DNA from 2 places in the Paenibacillus sp. PK4536 genome. Region 1 is predicted to be linked to the other one. Evidence: a T-box and tRNA genes for the amino acid it is inferred to sense, from the RefSeq annotation. Region 1 holds a T-box; the other holds one or more tRNA genes.
The links. A T-box is a leader RNA that pairs with one kind of tRNA and senses whether it is charged. The one in region 1 lies ahead of pheS (phenylalanine--tRNA ligase subunit alpha), so its partner is inferred to be a tRNA-Phe.

Region 2: it encodes a tRNA-Phe, which carries the amino acid that the T-box ahead of pheS (phenylalanine--tRNA ligase subunit alpha) is inferred to sense. The anticodon was not compared.

What each region holds. Positions count from the first base shown of each region.
Region 1 covers NZ_CP126313.1:2,679,613-2,686,355, forward strand. The annotation lists gene abc-f (ribosomal protection-like ABC-F family protein) at 13-2,016, shown strand; T-box leader at 2,101-2,403, shown strand; gene pheS (phenylalanine--tRNA ligase subunit alpha) at 2,498-3,511, shown strand; gene pheT (phenylalanine--tRNA ligase subunit beta) at 3,531-5,972, shown strand; gene zapA (cell division protein ZapA) at 6,154-6,743, shown strand, end outside.
Region 2 covers NZ_CP126313.1:1,353,400-1,360,142, forward strand. The annotation lists rRNA gene PO903_RS06220 (23S ribosomal RNA) at 1-1,718, shown strand, start outside; tRNA gene PO903_RS06225 (tRNA-Ser) at 1,796-1,887, shown strand; tRNA gene PO903_RS06230 (tRNA-Met) at 1,950-2,026, shown strand; tRNA gene PO903_RS06235 (tRNA-Val) at 2,038-2,113, shown strand; tRNA gene PO903_RS06240 (tRNA-Thr) at 2,120-2,195, shown strand; tRNA gene PO903_RS06245 (tRNA-Asp) at 2,224-2,299, shown strand; tRNA gene PO903_RS06250 (tRNA-Phe) at 2,338-2,413, shown strand; tRNA gene PO903_RS06255 (tRNA-Tyr) at 2,431-2,515, shown strand; tRNA gene PO903_RS06260 (tRNA-Lys) at 2,541-2,613, shown strand; gene PO903_RS06265 (PucR family transcriptional regulator) at 2,768-3,937, shown strand; gene PO903_RS06270 (ABC transporter ATP-binding protein) at 4,222-5,352, shown strand; gene hprK (HPr(Ser) kinase/phosphatase) at 5,713-6,651, shown strand; gene lgt (prolipoprotein diacylglyceryl transferase) at 6,664-6,743, shown strand, end outside.

The DNA of each region.
Region 1 (6,743 bases):
GGATGATGTTCAATGACAACCATCGTAAAAGTAAGCAATTTAGCGAAAGACTGGAATGGAAAACGGATTTTTGAACAAGTGAATGTACAAATAGAAGCAGGCGAGCGTTTAGCTCTTATCGGTGAAAATGGAAGTGGCAAAAGTACACTGATCCAACTGCTGATGAATCATACTGAAGGCACAGAAGGCAAAATCGAACGATTTTTACCGTTAACACAGTGGGATTGGATGAGACAGCAAGATGATGCAAAGCATATTGGGCAAGGATGGACTACTTTAGAAATAGCTCGTCAAGGGAAGCCTGAGTTATGGGATTTGCGTCAGCAACTAGATGAATTAGAACAGCAACTTCAAAATATTTCGGTTGAACAACAAGGTGAACTTTACAATGAAGTGCTAGAACAATATGGGAGTACGTTAGAAACGTATGAAAAAAACAACGGATTCTTATGGGAGATTGAAGTCGAAAAGCAATTGACAGTGATCGGCATTGCTTCAGAGCTATGGAATGTACCTTATACTCAGTTAAGCGGCGGTCAGAAGACCAGAGTACGTCTAGCCTCTGTGTTAACACGGGATACCCAGTTATTGATCTTGGATGAACCGACCAATCATCTGGATACCGAAACGATGGAATGGTTAGAAAAGAGATTACATCAGTATACAGGTACACTGTTATTTGTATCCCATGATCGAGAATTTGTAGATCGGATGGCAACGTCTGTCTGTGAATTAACTTCTACAGGAATGACCAAATATAAAGGTGGATACCGTGATTACCGTGAACACAAACAGCGTGAGTTACGAGCACAAGAATCATTGTACAAAAAGCAAGAACAACAGCGTAAAGCATTACAAGAATCGATTCGCAATTATCAACAGTGGTTTGAACAGGCTCATCATGCAGCAGGGAAGCAAAATGAAGTGAAAATAACTAAAAGCTACTACAGAGACAAAGCGAATAAAAATATTTCACGTTATCACGCCAAAGAAAAAGCACTGGAACGGTTAGATACCGAAAGTGTGCAAAAACCGCGTGCTACGGACAAAATGAATTTTGAACTAGAAGCTAGTGAGTTTAAAGGGCATACGTTGATTCGGTTGGACGATGTAAGCTTTGGTTATTCAAACCATTCAGATCAAGAAGATCAGCATAGTGATTATAGCAAACACGCTTTAATTCAACATCTGGATATGAATGTACAACGTGGCGATCGGATAGCGATTACAGGGCCGAACGGCTCGGGCAAAACAACATTGATCAAGTTACTCCTCGGACAATTACAACCTTCTAGCGGTGAGCTATGGCATCATCCAGCATTAAATATAGGGTATTTTTCACAGGAACTGGAAGGGTTGCCTTTAGAAATGACTCTGCTAGATAGTCTATTGGTATTACCAGCGATGACACGAACAGAAGCACAGACGATTCTAGGTTGCTTTTTATTCCGTGGAGAAGATGTGTACAAGCAGATTGGTCATTTAAGTATGGGAGAACAGTGCAGAGTGGCATTAATCCGTTTATATTTTGGTGGTGCTAATGTATTAATTCTAGACGAGCCGACCAACTATCTCGATATCGCTGCCCAAGAAGTGATCGAGTCTGCGTTAGAACAGTATACAGGAACGATTATTATGGTTTCTCATGACCGGATGTTAGTTCGGCGATTAGCGACTCGTCTGTTGAAGCTGGAACGTGATCGTCCATATCAATGGTTTGAAGGCACTGTAGAGGAGTATGAAGCTGCTCAGGCACATCAGCAACAAGAAGTGCAAGCAGGTGGGGTAGAAGCGAATCAACAGCGTATGATGCTTGAGTTGCGTCTGTCTCAGTTATTATCTGGACTTGCCGATCAGAAAAAGACGAATCCTTCTATATCTCGATCAAGCGATCATTTGCCTAATGCTACACAATCGATTGAGAATCTCAACTTGGAACAGAACAACAATGATCCAGTCTGGCAAGAAATTCAATCGTTGCGCAAAGAGTTAGCGTCCTATTCGTCTCAGTCTTAAATAAATAGAAAGTTCTTTTTGCATAACAATCGTTGACGGGAAGGCTGGTTATTTGTAAAATAGTGAGTATCTATTTTCACTATGACATCTGCAACGAAAGAGAAGAGTAAACAGTACTGTCGTACAGGGAGAAAATGCCATTAGATTGAGAGCATTTTTACAGAAGCAGACTGTTGAAGTTCACTCTGGAGCAGCGTTCTGAAATATAAGTGAGCTGTATGATTAAGCTGATCTATAGATTAGGAATAGCCGGTGTAACGATCCGTTATCGTCGTTTCGAGCGAGAAGCTTATAATCTACATGTGATTGATTTAGAGGAGACTCTATATTGAGATACAGATTATAAATTTCTAACAAGGGTGGTACCACGGTCTTTTCGTCCCTTAAGGGGAGAGAAGGCCTTTTTTTGTTGTTTTAATAAGGTTTACACACTGCGTGATAGGAAGAAAGGGGCTTAACAACGATGAGCGAAATCGTCCAAATGCAAGAACATTTGCTTGCTTTGAAATCCGAAGCACTGGAAGTATTAGAAAAAGTAGCCACACCGAAAGAACTAGCAGATCTACGTGTTAAATACTCTGGTAAAAAAGGAGCTTTAACCGAAGTTTTACGTGGTATGGGTAAGCTTAGTGCTGAAGAACGTCCTGTTGTGGGTCAAGTGGCTAATGAAGTGCGTGAAGCGATCGAAGAAGTGATCAATCGCAAACAAGAAGAATTTGTACGTGCAGAGACGAACGAACGTCTTGCTGCTGAAAAAATCGATGTAACATTGCCTGGTCGTGGATTGCCACAAGGCGGTATCCATCCGATCAACAAAGTAATCGAACAAATGGAAGATATTTTCCTAGGCATGGGATACAGCGTAGCTGAAGGTCCTCAAGCAGAAAGTGATTATTATAACTTTGAAGCATTGAATTTGCCGAAAAATCACCCTGCTCGTGATATGCAAGATTCTTTCTATCTGACCGATGAATTGTTGATGCGTACCCATACTTCTCCTGTGCAGATTCGTGCGATGGAAGCGGCTAAAGGAAAAGCACCTTTGAAAGTGATTTGCCCGGGTGCTGTATATCGTCGTGATGATGACGATGCGACTCACTCTTTCCAATTTTTCCAAATCGAAGGATTGGTGATTGATAAAGGGATTCGTATGAGTGATCTTAAAGGAACATTACTTCAATTTGCTCGTGAAATGTTCGGAGAGTCTACTGAAATTCGTTTGCGTCCTAGCTTTTTCCCTTTCACAGAGCCTAGCGTAGAAGTTGACGTTACCTTTGTGAAAAAGAATGGTGAACGCATCTGGATCGAAGTGTTAGGTTGCGGTATGGTTCATCCTAAAGTGTTAGAAATGGGCGGTTTTGACCCTGAAGTATATAGTGGATTTGCATTTGGTATCGGCGTAGAACGGATAGCTATTCTAAAATACGGTATTGACGATATTCGTCATTTCTACAGTAACGATATGCGTTTCCTTAAACAATTCTCACGTATCTAATATAAAGGAGTGAATAGCAGTGAAAGTATCTACACAATGGCTGTCTCAATATGTTTCTTTGGATCAAGTCACTCCAGAAGAACTAGCAGAGCGCATTACACGTTCTGGAATCGAAATCGATAGCGTTGAATACCGTAATCAAGGGATTACAAACGTTGTTGTTGGTTATGTGAAAAGTAAAGAAAAGCATCCAGATGCAGACAAATTAAACGTCTGTGTAATTGATGCCGGACAAGGTGAAGACTTACAGATCGTATGTGGTGCTAAAAATATCGATGCTGGACAAAAAGTTCCAGTCGCTCTTGTAGGTGCTAAATTACCGGGCGGTATGGATATCAAAAAAGCCAAGTTGCGTGGCGTATTATCTCAAGGGATGATCTGTTCTGCCAAAGAACTAGGTATTAACGATAAATTGCTTCCTAAAGATCAACAAGAAGGTATTTTGGTTCTACCTGAACATACAGAAATCGGTACACCGATTGTAGAATTACTTGGCTTGGACGATGCTGTACTTGATTTCGATCTAACACCGAATCGTTCTGACTGCTTGAGTATGCTAGGTGCAGCTTATGAAGTAGGCGCTATTCTAGGTCGTGATGTACAATTGCCAGAATTGAATTTTGTAGAAGCTGGTGATGCAGCGGCAGATCATATTTCGGTAAACATTGAAGCGACAGAGCAATGTAGTCACTTCTCAGCTCGTTATATCAGCGGGATCACAGTTGGAGCTTCTCCACTATGGTTACAAAACCGTCTGATTGCAGCAGGGATTCGTCCGATTAGTAATATTGTCGATATTACCAACTTCGTGATGTTAGAATACGGACAACCTCTACATGCTTATGATGCAGACAAATTAAATCAAGGTGCAATTGAAGTACGGATGGCACGTGAAGGTGAAGTTCTTAACACATTAGATGATCAAGAACGTAAATTAGATGATCGTATGTTACTGATTACAAGTGGCGGACAGCCTGTAGGCCTTGCTGGCGTTATGGGTGGTGCTGATACAGAAGTGACAGCCTCTACTGTTAATATTTTGCTAGAATCTGCTAAGTTCGATGGTGGAACAATCCGCAAAACATCACGTCGTCTTGGGCTTCGTTCAGAAGCGAGTCAACGTTTTGAAAAAGAAGTCGATCCATCTGCGGTAGTACCAGCGCTTAATCGTGCAGCTGAATTGATCGTTCGTTATGGTCATGGATTGATTCACGAAGGTATTGTAGAAGAAGTGGTACAAGTAGCAGAAGAGAAAACACTTCAGTTGTCTTTGAGCAAATTAAATCGTTATTTAGGTACAGAATTGTCTTTACTTGAAATTAAAACGATCTTCTCCCGTCTTCAATTCCCTTATGGCGATGTAGCACAAGACTTATTAGAAGTACGTGTTCCTACACGTCGTGGTGATATTGTACGCGATGTAGATTTGATCGAAGAAGTAGCTCGTTTATATGGATATGATAATATTCCAACGACTTCGATCGAAGGCACAACAACACCAGGAGCATTGACTAAGTCTCAACGCTTACGTCGTACTGTGCGTCATTTGCTAACTCATGGTGGATATCAAGAAGCGATCACGTATTCGTTCACACATCCAGCCAAAAATGATCTGTTCCCGCAATTACGTGGAGAGCAACAACAAGTTGCCCTTGCGATGCCGATGAGTGAAGATCGTAGTGTGCTACGGAGTACGTTGATTCCGCAGTTGTTAGAAACAGCTTCATTTAACCGCAATCGTAAACAGGAAAATCTAGCTTTATTTGAAATCGGAAGTGCGTTCTTCAGTTCTGAGCAAGAATTGACTCGTCAACCGACAGAAGTTCCTTTGCTTGGATTGCTACTTACAGGTAGACGCCAACAAGCACAATGGAATACAGGTAACGAACGTGTCGATTTCTTTGATCTTAAAGGTGCACTCGAAAGTCTACTTCAATATCTAGGACTACAATCACTGATTACGTACAAAGCAGATCAACCACAAGGATTTCATCCAGGACGCTCTGCTTCTGTATATTTACAAGTAGGTAGTCAGCAACAATGGATTGGTGTGATTGGACAGATTCATCCTGATATTCAGCGCGAATCCGATCTTGAAGATACGTATGTAGCAGAGATTCAATTGGCTCCATTGTATGAAGAAGCCGATGAGAAAATCGTATACAGCGAATTGCCACGTTACCCTTCAGTACAACGTGATATTGCTGTTGTAATCAATGAAGAAGTAGCCGCAGGAGAATTACTAGCTTCTATTCGTTTGACAGCGAAAGAATTGTTAGAAACGGTACAAGTCTTTGATGTGTACACAGGCGACCGTGTAGGCGAAGGTAAGAAGAGTGTAGCGATTGCGATCGTATATCGTCACGCTGAGCATACCTTAACAGATGAAGAAGTAACGGCTGTGCATGATCAAGTATTGACTGTATTATCTGAACAATTTGGTGCAGAATTACGTAAATAATACATTTTGCTCTATAATCATACTGCTTAGAGTCCCTACTTAAATGACTCTGTTATTAAAGAATCATGTTTGTTAGGGACTATAGCAGGAATTGACAAGGGTCGCATCGAATAACAATCGATGTGGCTTTTTTGTCTACATCCAACTAGAATAAACAGAAGAAGTAAAGGAGGGCACGATTGTGACGACACCCGAACGCATTAGAGTAAACGTGGATATTTATGGAACAACTTATAAATTAGTTGGCACGAGTGCCGATTATATGAGACAAATTGCTCGTTATGTAGACGAGCATATGAACGATATATCGCAAGCCCATTCTCATTTAGATAAAGCCAAATTGGCTGTATTAGCAGCAGTACACATGGCAGAAGAATCAATTAATGCTCAAGTGAATCAATCCGAATTTGATCAAGCGATTGCAGAACAACAGCGTTTAAATACAGAATTAGAGCAACTACAGACCGTACAAGCGCAACAACAGGAATTAATACAGAAATTGCAACAGGAAAATAAACAACAAGTCAGTACTAATGAACAGTTGCAAAAGAGTGTTAAAGAAACATCGGCTCAATTGACACAGACTCAGCAAAAGCTGGCGTCGACAGAAGGACAAAACAAACAATTACAACAACAAAACCAAGAACACAAATTAAATAATGAACAAATACAGCATAAATGGAAAATAGCAGAAGAAGCACTTCAAAAAGCATTGAAGTCGAATGTAGATCTAGAGCAGAATCTGCAACAAACAACAGAAAATTTACGCAG
Region 2 (6,743 bases), 1.3 Mb from region 1:
ATGGCTTGATACTTTGTATCAGGGGTAGGGGAGCGTTGAATGAAGATTGAAGGTGTACCGCAAGGAGCGCTGGACCTCATTCAAGTGAGAATGCCGGTATGAGTAACGAAAAGATCAGTGAGAATCTGATCCGCCGAAAACCCAAGGATTCCTGAGGAAGGCTCGTCCTCTCAGGGTAAGTCGGGACCTAAGGCGAGGCCGAAAGGCGTAGTCGACGGACAACAGGTTGAAATTCCTGTACCACCGAAAGCCGTTATGAGCAATGGGATGACGCAGGAGGATAGTGACGCGGACTGATGGATGTCCGTTCAAGCAGTGAGGCTGATATGTAGGCAAATCCGCATACCCTAAGGCCAGGCTGTGATGAGGAGCGAAAATTGTAGTAGCGAAGGTCATGATTTCACACTGCCAAGAAAAGTCTCTAGCCAGGAAGCAGGTGCCCGTACCGTAAACCGACACAGGTGGGTGAGAAGAGAATTCTAAGGCGCGCGGAAGAACTCTCGTTAAGGAACTCGGCAAAATGACCCCGTAACTTCGGGAGAAGGGGTGCCCCGGTAGTGTGAATAGCACGAGGGGGCCGCAGTGAAAAGGCCCAAGCGACTGTTTAGCAAAAACACAGGTCTGTGCGAAGCCGCAAGGCGAAGTATACGGGCTGACGCCTGCCCGGTGCTGGAAGGTTAAGGGGAGTGGTTAGCGCAAGCGAAGCTATGAACCGAAGCCCCAGTAAACGGCGGCCGTAACTATAACGGTCCTAAGGTAGCGAAATTCCTTGTCAGGTAAATTCTGACCCGCACGAATGGCGTAACGATTTGGGCGCTGTCTCAACGAGAGATCCGGTGAAATTTTAATACCTGTGAAGATGCAGGTTACCCGCGACAAGACGGAAAGACCCCATGGAGCTTTACTGCAACTTGATATTGAACTGGGGTGCGATTTGTACAGGATAGGTGGGAGCCGTAGAAACCGGAGCGCAAGCTTCGGTTGAGGCGCCGTTGGGATACCACCCTGATCGCATTTGAGTTCTAACCTCGTACCGTGATCCGGTACAGGGACCGTGTCAGGTGGGCAGTTTGACTGGGGCGGTCGCCTCCTAAAGTGTAACGGAGGCGCCCTAAGGTTCCCTCAGAATGGTTGGAAATCATTCGAAGAGTGTAAAGGCATAAGGGAGCTTGACTGCGAGACAGACACGTCGAGCAGGGACGAAAGTCGGGCTTAGTGATCCGGTGGTACCGCATGGAAGGGCCATCGCTCAACGGATAAAAGCTACCCTGGGGATAACAGGCTTATCTCCCCCAAGAGTCCACATCGACGGGGAGGTTTGGCACCTCGATGTCGGCTCATCGCATCCTGGGGCTGAAGTAGGTCCCAAGGGTTGGGCTGTTCGCCCATTAAAGCGGTACGCGAGCTGGGTTCAGAACGTCGTGAGACAGTTCGGTCCCTATCTGTCGTGGGCGTAGGAAATTTGAGAGGAGCTGTCCTTAGTACGAGAGGACCGGGATGGACGCACCGCTGGTGTACCAGTTGTTCCGCCAGGAGCATCGCTGGGTAGCTACGTGCGGAAGGGATAAGCGCTGAAAGCATCTAAGCGTGAAGCCCCCCTCAAGATGAGATTTCCCAGTATGTAAGACCCCTTGTAGACGACGAGGTTGATAGGTTGGGGGTGGAAGTGCCGCAAGGCATGGAGCTGACCAATACTAATCGGTCGAGGGCTTATCCAAAATCTACAAACGCGATGTTTCAGTTTTCGGATTCAGTTTTCAGGGAGCAACTAACCTGTCTGTATATGATTTAACATGGAGAGATACCCAAGTGGCTATAAGGGGACCCTCTGCTAAGGGGTTAGACTGCGTTAGCGGTGCGAGGGTTCGAATCCCTCTCTCTCCGCCACTAGATCTTATGTTAAATAAGAATAGTGGACAGCATATCATGAAAGACTAGTTTTTAAATGTGGCGGTGTAGCTCAGCTGGCTAGAGCGTACGGTTCATACCCGTGAGGTCGGGGGTTCGATTCCCTTCGCCGCTACCATACATATCCCTGGAGATTTAGCTCAGCTGGGAGAGCATCTGCCTTACAAGCAGAGGGTCGGCGGTTCGATCCCGTCAATCTCCACCACCATATGCCGGTGTAGCTCAGTTGGTAGAGCAACTGACTTGTAATCAGTAGGTCGGGGGTTCAAATCCTCTCGCCGGCACCATTTTTATTTCAAAAAGTTATATAACCCTGGAACCGTGGTGTAGGGGTTAACATGCCTGCCTGTCACGCAGGAGATCGCGGGTTCAAATCCCGTCGGTTCCGCCATTTTTTTAATTAAATAAAATATATAATGAATATGTTATGGCTCGGTAGCTCAGTCGGTAGAGCAGAGGACTGAAAATCCTCGTGTCGGCGGTTCGATTCCGTCCCGAGCCACCATTTTTTGTATTCATTATGGAGGCTTAGCGAAGTGGCCAAACGCAGCAGACTGTAAATCTGTTCTCTCCGAGTTCGGTGGTTCGAATCCATCAGCCTCCACCAGTTTTATTTACTTTAAACTTAATATGAGTCATTAGCTCAGTCGGTAGAGCACCTGACTTTTAATCAGGGTGTCGAAGGTTCGAGCCCTTCATGACTCATCATATTAAAAAGCATCTTGCTAATCAGCAGGGTGCTTTTTGTTTTGTCTGCTTTTTTGTATAATTTGATGGAGTAGTCTTATTATGTTGATTTTTTATCTATATAATAAGTAGCCATCAATGTATGATTCTAGCTATGGAAGGAATTTATGATATGAACTGGAGTACATTAAAAGAACATATTGAATCAATCATAGATTACCGTATTGAAGAACAGTCTGTGGCTGTGAAAGATTGGGAATCAGATACGTATCGAGCGGGTCGAGAAGAAAGTGGATGGATCGCTGTGAAGCAAGATCTTGCTATAGTTACGTTATGGCAGATTCAACCGAAAGCTATTTCTTTAAATGCTTCTAGTACTTCCAAAGATTCAGAAGAGTCACTAGATAGTGATCATCAATATGTTATCCGTAAGCTTAGATCATTGTTAGAGTTATTGTTGCCTGCATTTACAGCATCTATGGCTACAGCAAGTCAGCCTTCTTCATTGTCTATTCGTGAACAAGGGATACAACAGCTAAGTGCTTGGATGACAGAGCAGCTAGATATGGGGCAGTCAAAAGCGATTATTCCGGATGGGTATCTTCTGAAAGAAAGATTAACCAGTTCGATGATTCCTTTTTTATTAATTGCGGATAGTCTTCAGACGGGTGTGCTTACAACCAAAGAATTAGAGAAGCTATTATATAGTTATTTTGGTGGAGAAGTATTATTATTGCCATTATCCCCAAATGAATGGTTTATCCTCACAAATCGTGAACTGATTGAAGATAGTTCTGATTTAAAACAAAGTCATGGTCGTGACTCTGATATAGAAGTAGAAGATACGGAAGAAGATGTACTGATGGATTTTTCATTAGGATTGTATGAATTGATTGCTAGTGAATGGGTAGGTATATTTCATATTGGTGTATCCAAGCCGATTGTTCCTAGTGAACGATTACTGGCTGAAGTCTCTCTATTGAAAGAAACAGTCACTCTAGGTAGACTTTTTCATGTTAAAGATCATATTCATCTTCCCTGGGAACTGTCTTTGGAGCGTCTATTGTACCGGATTCCTGATGAAGACCGTGCAGAGTTTGTAGCTAGAGCAGATCAATATTCAGATATGCTGGCTGATGAAGAGACAGTGGCTACGTTGGAGACTTTTTTCAAAATGGACTGTAATGTTAGTGAGACGGCAAAGCAATTGTATATTCATCGTAATACATTATTGTACCGTTTGGACAAAATTAAGCAGGAGACGGAATTGGATGTACGGCGGTTTGAAGACGCTGTTTTGATGAAGTTAACACTGCTATTGTATAAAGTGACAAAAAGCTGATGATTTTTTTGTATAGTTTGTCGATAGATGTCTTGGCGTGATTAGGGTAAGATAATAATAGAAAAAGAAATCGGTTACATAGGCGATCGTTATCACCTTCGCAGCCGTAATTCATAGCTGATTTTACTATTGAAATGAAGTTATAACTTATCGAAAAGATGTTGTAAACTCTACTCGATATTACAAATCAGACTACGGATTGATCAAGGACATATGCTCTATGATGTAACGTTATTACACTTTTAATTACAAAATGACATTCATATTCCAGGGAGGCTATTATTATGGCAGGCGTACGCTTAGAACACATTTTCAAGAAATATCCGGGTTCTGACAAAGCAACAGTTATCGACGTTAATTTGGATATCAAGGATAAAGAGTTCCTAGTACTGGTTGGACCTTCAGGTTGTGGTAAATCTACAACTCTTCGTATGATTGCTGGTCTGGAAGAAATTTCAGAAGGTAAATTGTACATTGGCGATCGCGTTGTTAACGACGTAGCTCCAAAAGACCGCGATATCGCGATGGTATTCCAATCTTACGCTTTGTACCCACATATGGATGTATATTCTAATATGGCGTTTGGTTTGAAATTGCGTAAAGTGAAAAAAGACGAAATCGAAAAACGTGTACGTGAAGCAGCTAAAATTCTCGATATCGAGCATTTGCTAGATCGTAAACCAAAAGCACTTTCTGGTGGTCAACGTCAGCGTGTTGCTTTGGGACGTGCGATTGTCCGTGATCCTCAAGTCTTCTTGATGGATGAGCCTCTTTCTAACTTGGATGCTAAACTTCGTGGTCAGATGCGTGCTGAGATTACTAAACTAGCTAAACGTCTTCAAACGACTGTTATCTATGTAACGCATGATCAGATCGAAGCAATGACAATGGGTGATCGTATCGTTGTTATGAAAGATGGTATTATTCAACAAGCAGCTTCTCCAGAAGAATTGTACAATCACCCACGTAATATGTTCGTAGCGGGCTTTATTGGTTCTCCTACAATGAACTTTATCCGTGGTACATTGTCCGAAAAATCAGGCGGTCTAACATTCAGCGCTGCTGGTGTTGAGCTTGCTATCCCTGGTGGTAAAGCACAAATCTTGAAAGACCAAGGATTCACAGGTAAAGAAGTGATTCTGGGTGTTCGTCCAGAAGATATTCATGAAGAGCCTGTATTCTTAGAAGCTTCTCCAGCGACTGCTTTTACAGCTAAAGTAGACGTATCTGAGAACTTGGGTCATGAAATGTTGCTATACTTGAGCGGTGTAGGTACAGATACTGTTGTTGCTCGTGTTGATGGTCGTTCCACTACTCGTGATAACGCTACAGCAACTATGGCTATTGATATGAACAAAGTTCATATTTTTGATACAGAATCTCAAGATAACTTGTTCTACACAGATCCTTCTTAATCCGTTACATCATATAACGTAAGAAGTTCTGATTGAACATTCGATAAAAGACTTACTATTCTGGTTTCGATCAGAAGGGTAAGTCTTTTTTTATGATAAAATGCGCATATCGGATAATGAACATGTAGTAGAGTTAGACGTGTAAACAATCTATAGATTTGTAAGTGAATCTGCCAATATAATTGATTTAACTAGCATTTTCTATTACGATGAGTACATTGGACATATTATGTACAGTGCGGAAAAGGATGGTTTGTGAAAAATCTATCTTTTTGGCGATGATCGTTTGGCTTTGGATTATGAATCACATAGAATACACCATACAGGATAAGCAACCTACTTAGAGAAAGGAAGAACAGAATGGCCAAACATGTGAAAGTTTCAGAATTGGTACAAATGTTCCAGCTTGAAGTTGTATCTGGAGGACTTGGCTTAAAACGAAATATTATGGTAGATGACTTGAACCGACCAGGATTAGAAATGGCAGGGTATTTTGAATATTATCCGACAGAACGTGTACAAATTCTAGGTAGAACCGAGCTTGCGTTTTTCAAAATGTTAACTCATGAAGAAAAAGCAGATCGTATGAAACGCCTTTGTAATGATGAGACACCTTGTCTTGTAATTACACGTGGACTTGAAGTACCTGAAGAGTTGATTGCGAGCAGTGAAGAGCATAATGTTCCTGTCTTACGTAGCAATCTGGCGACAACGATTTTATCCAGCCGTATTACAGGTTTTTTGGAGAAAAAATTAGCACCAACGGCTACGATTCATGGTGTATTGGTAGACCTTTATGGTGTAGGAATGCTGATTACAGGTAGTAGTGGTATTGGTAAAAGTGAAACAGCTCTAGAACTCGTCAAACGTGGACATCGTCTGATTGCCGATGATGCGGTAGAAATCCGTCAAACTTCGGATAATCAGCTTCATGGTACAGCTCCTGAATTGATTCGCCACCTACTTGAAATTCGTGGAGTCGGTATTATCAACGTGATGACTTTGTTCGGTGCAGGTGCGATTCGTAACAACAAACGAATTACTCTGGTCGTGCGCTTAGAAGCATGGCAACAAGAAAAACAGTATGATCGTATCGGATTGGATGAAGAAACGACACGTATTATTGATACAGATGTACCTTTAGTAACGATTCCAGTACGCCCAGGACGAAATCTAGCTGTTATTATTGAAGTGGCAGCGATGAACTTCCGCTTAAAACGTATGGGTTATAATGCAGCATTGCAATTTACTCATAAATTAACGGAAACGATTGCTGAAGATCTGGATGAACTGGACTAAGGAGAGTGTTACATGGGGACATCATTAATTAACCCGATTGCTTTCTCAATCGGAGCGCTTCAGGTGCACTGGTACGGATTAATTCTAGGTAC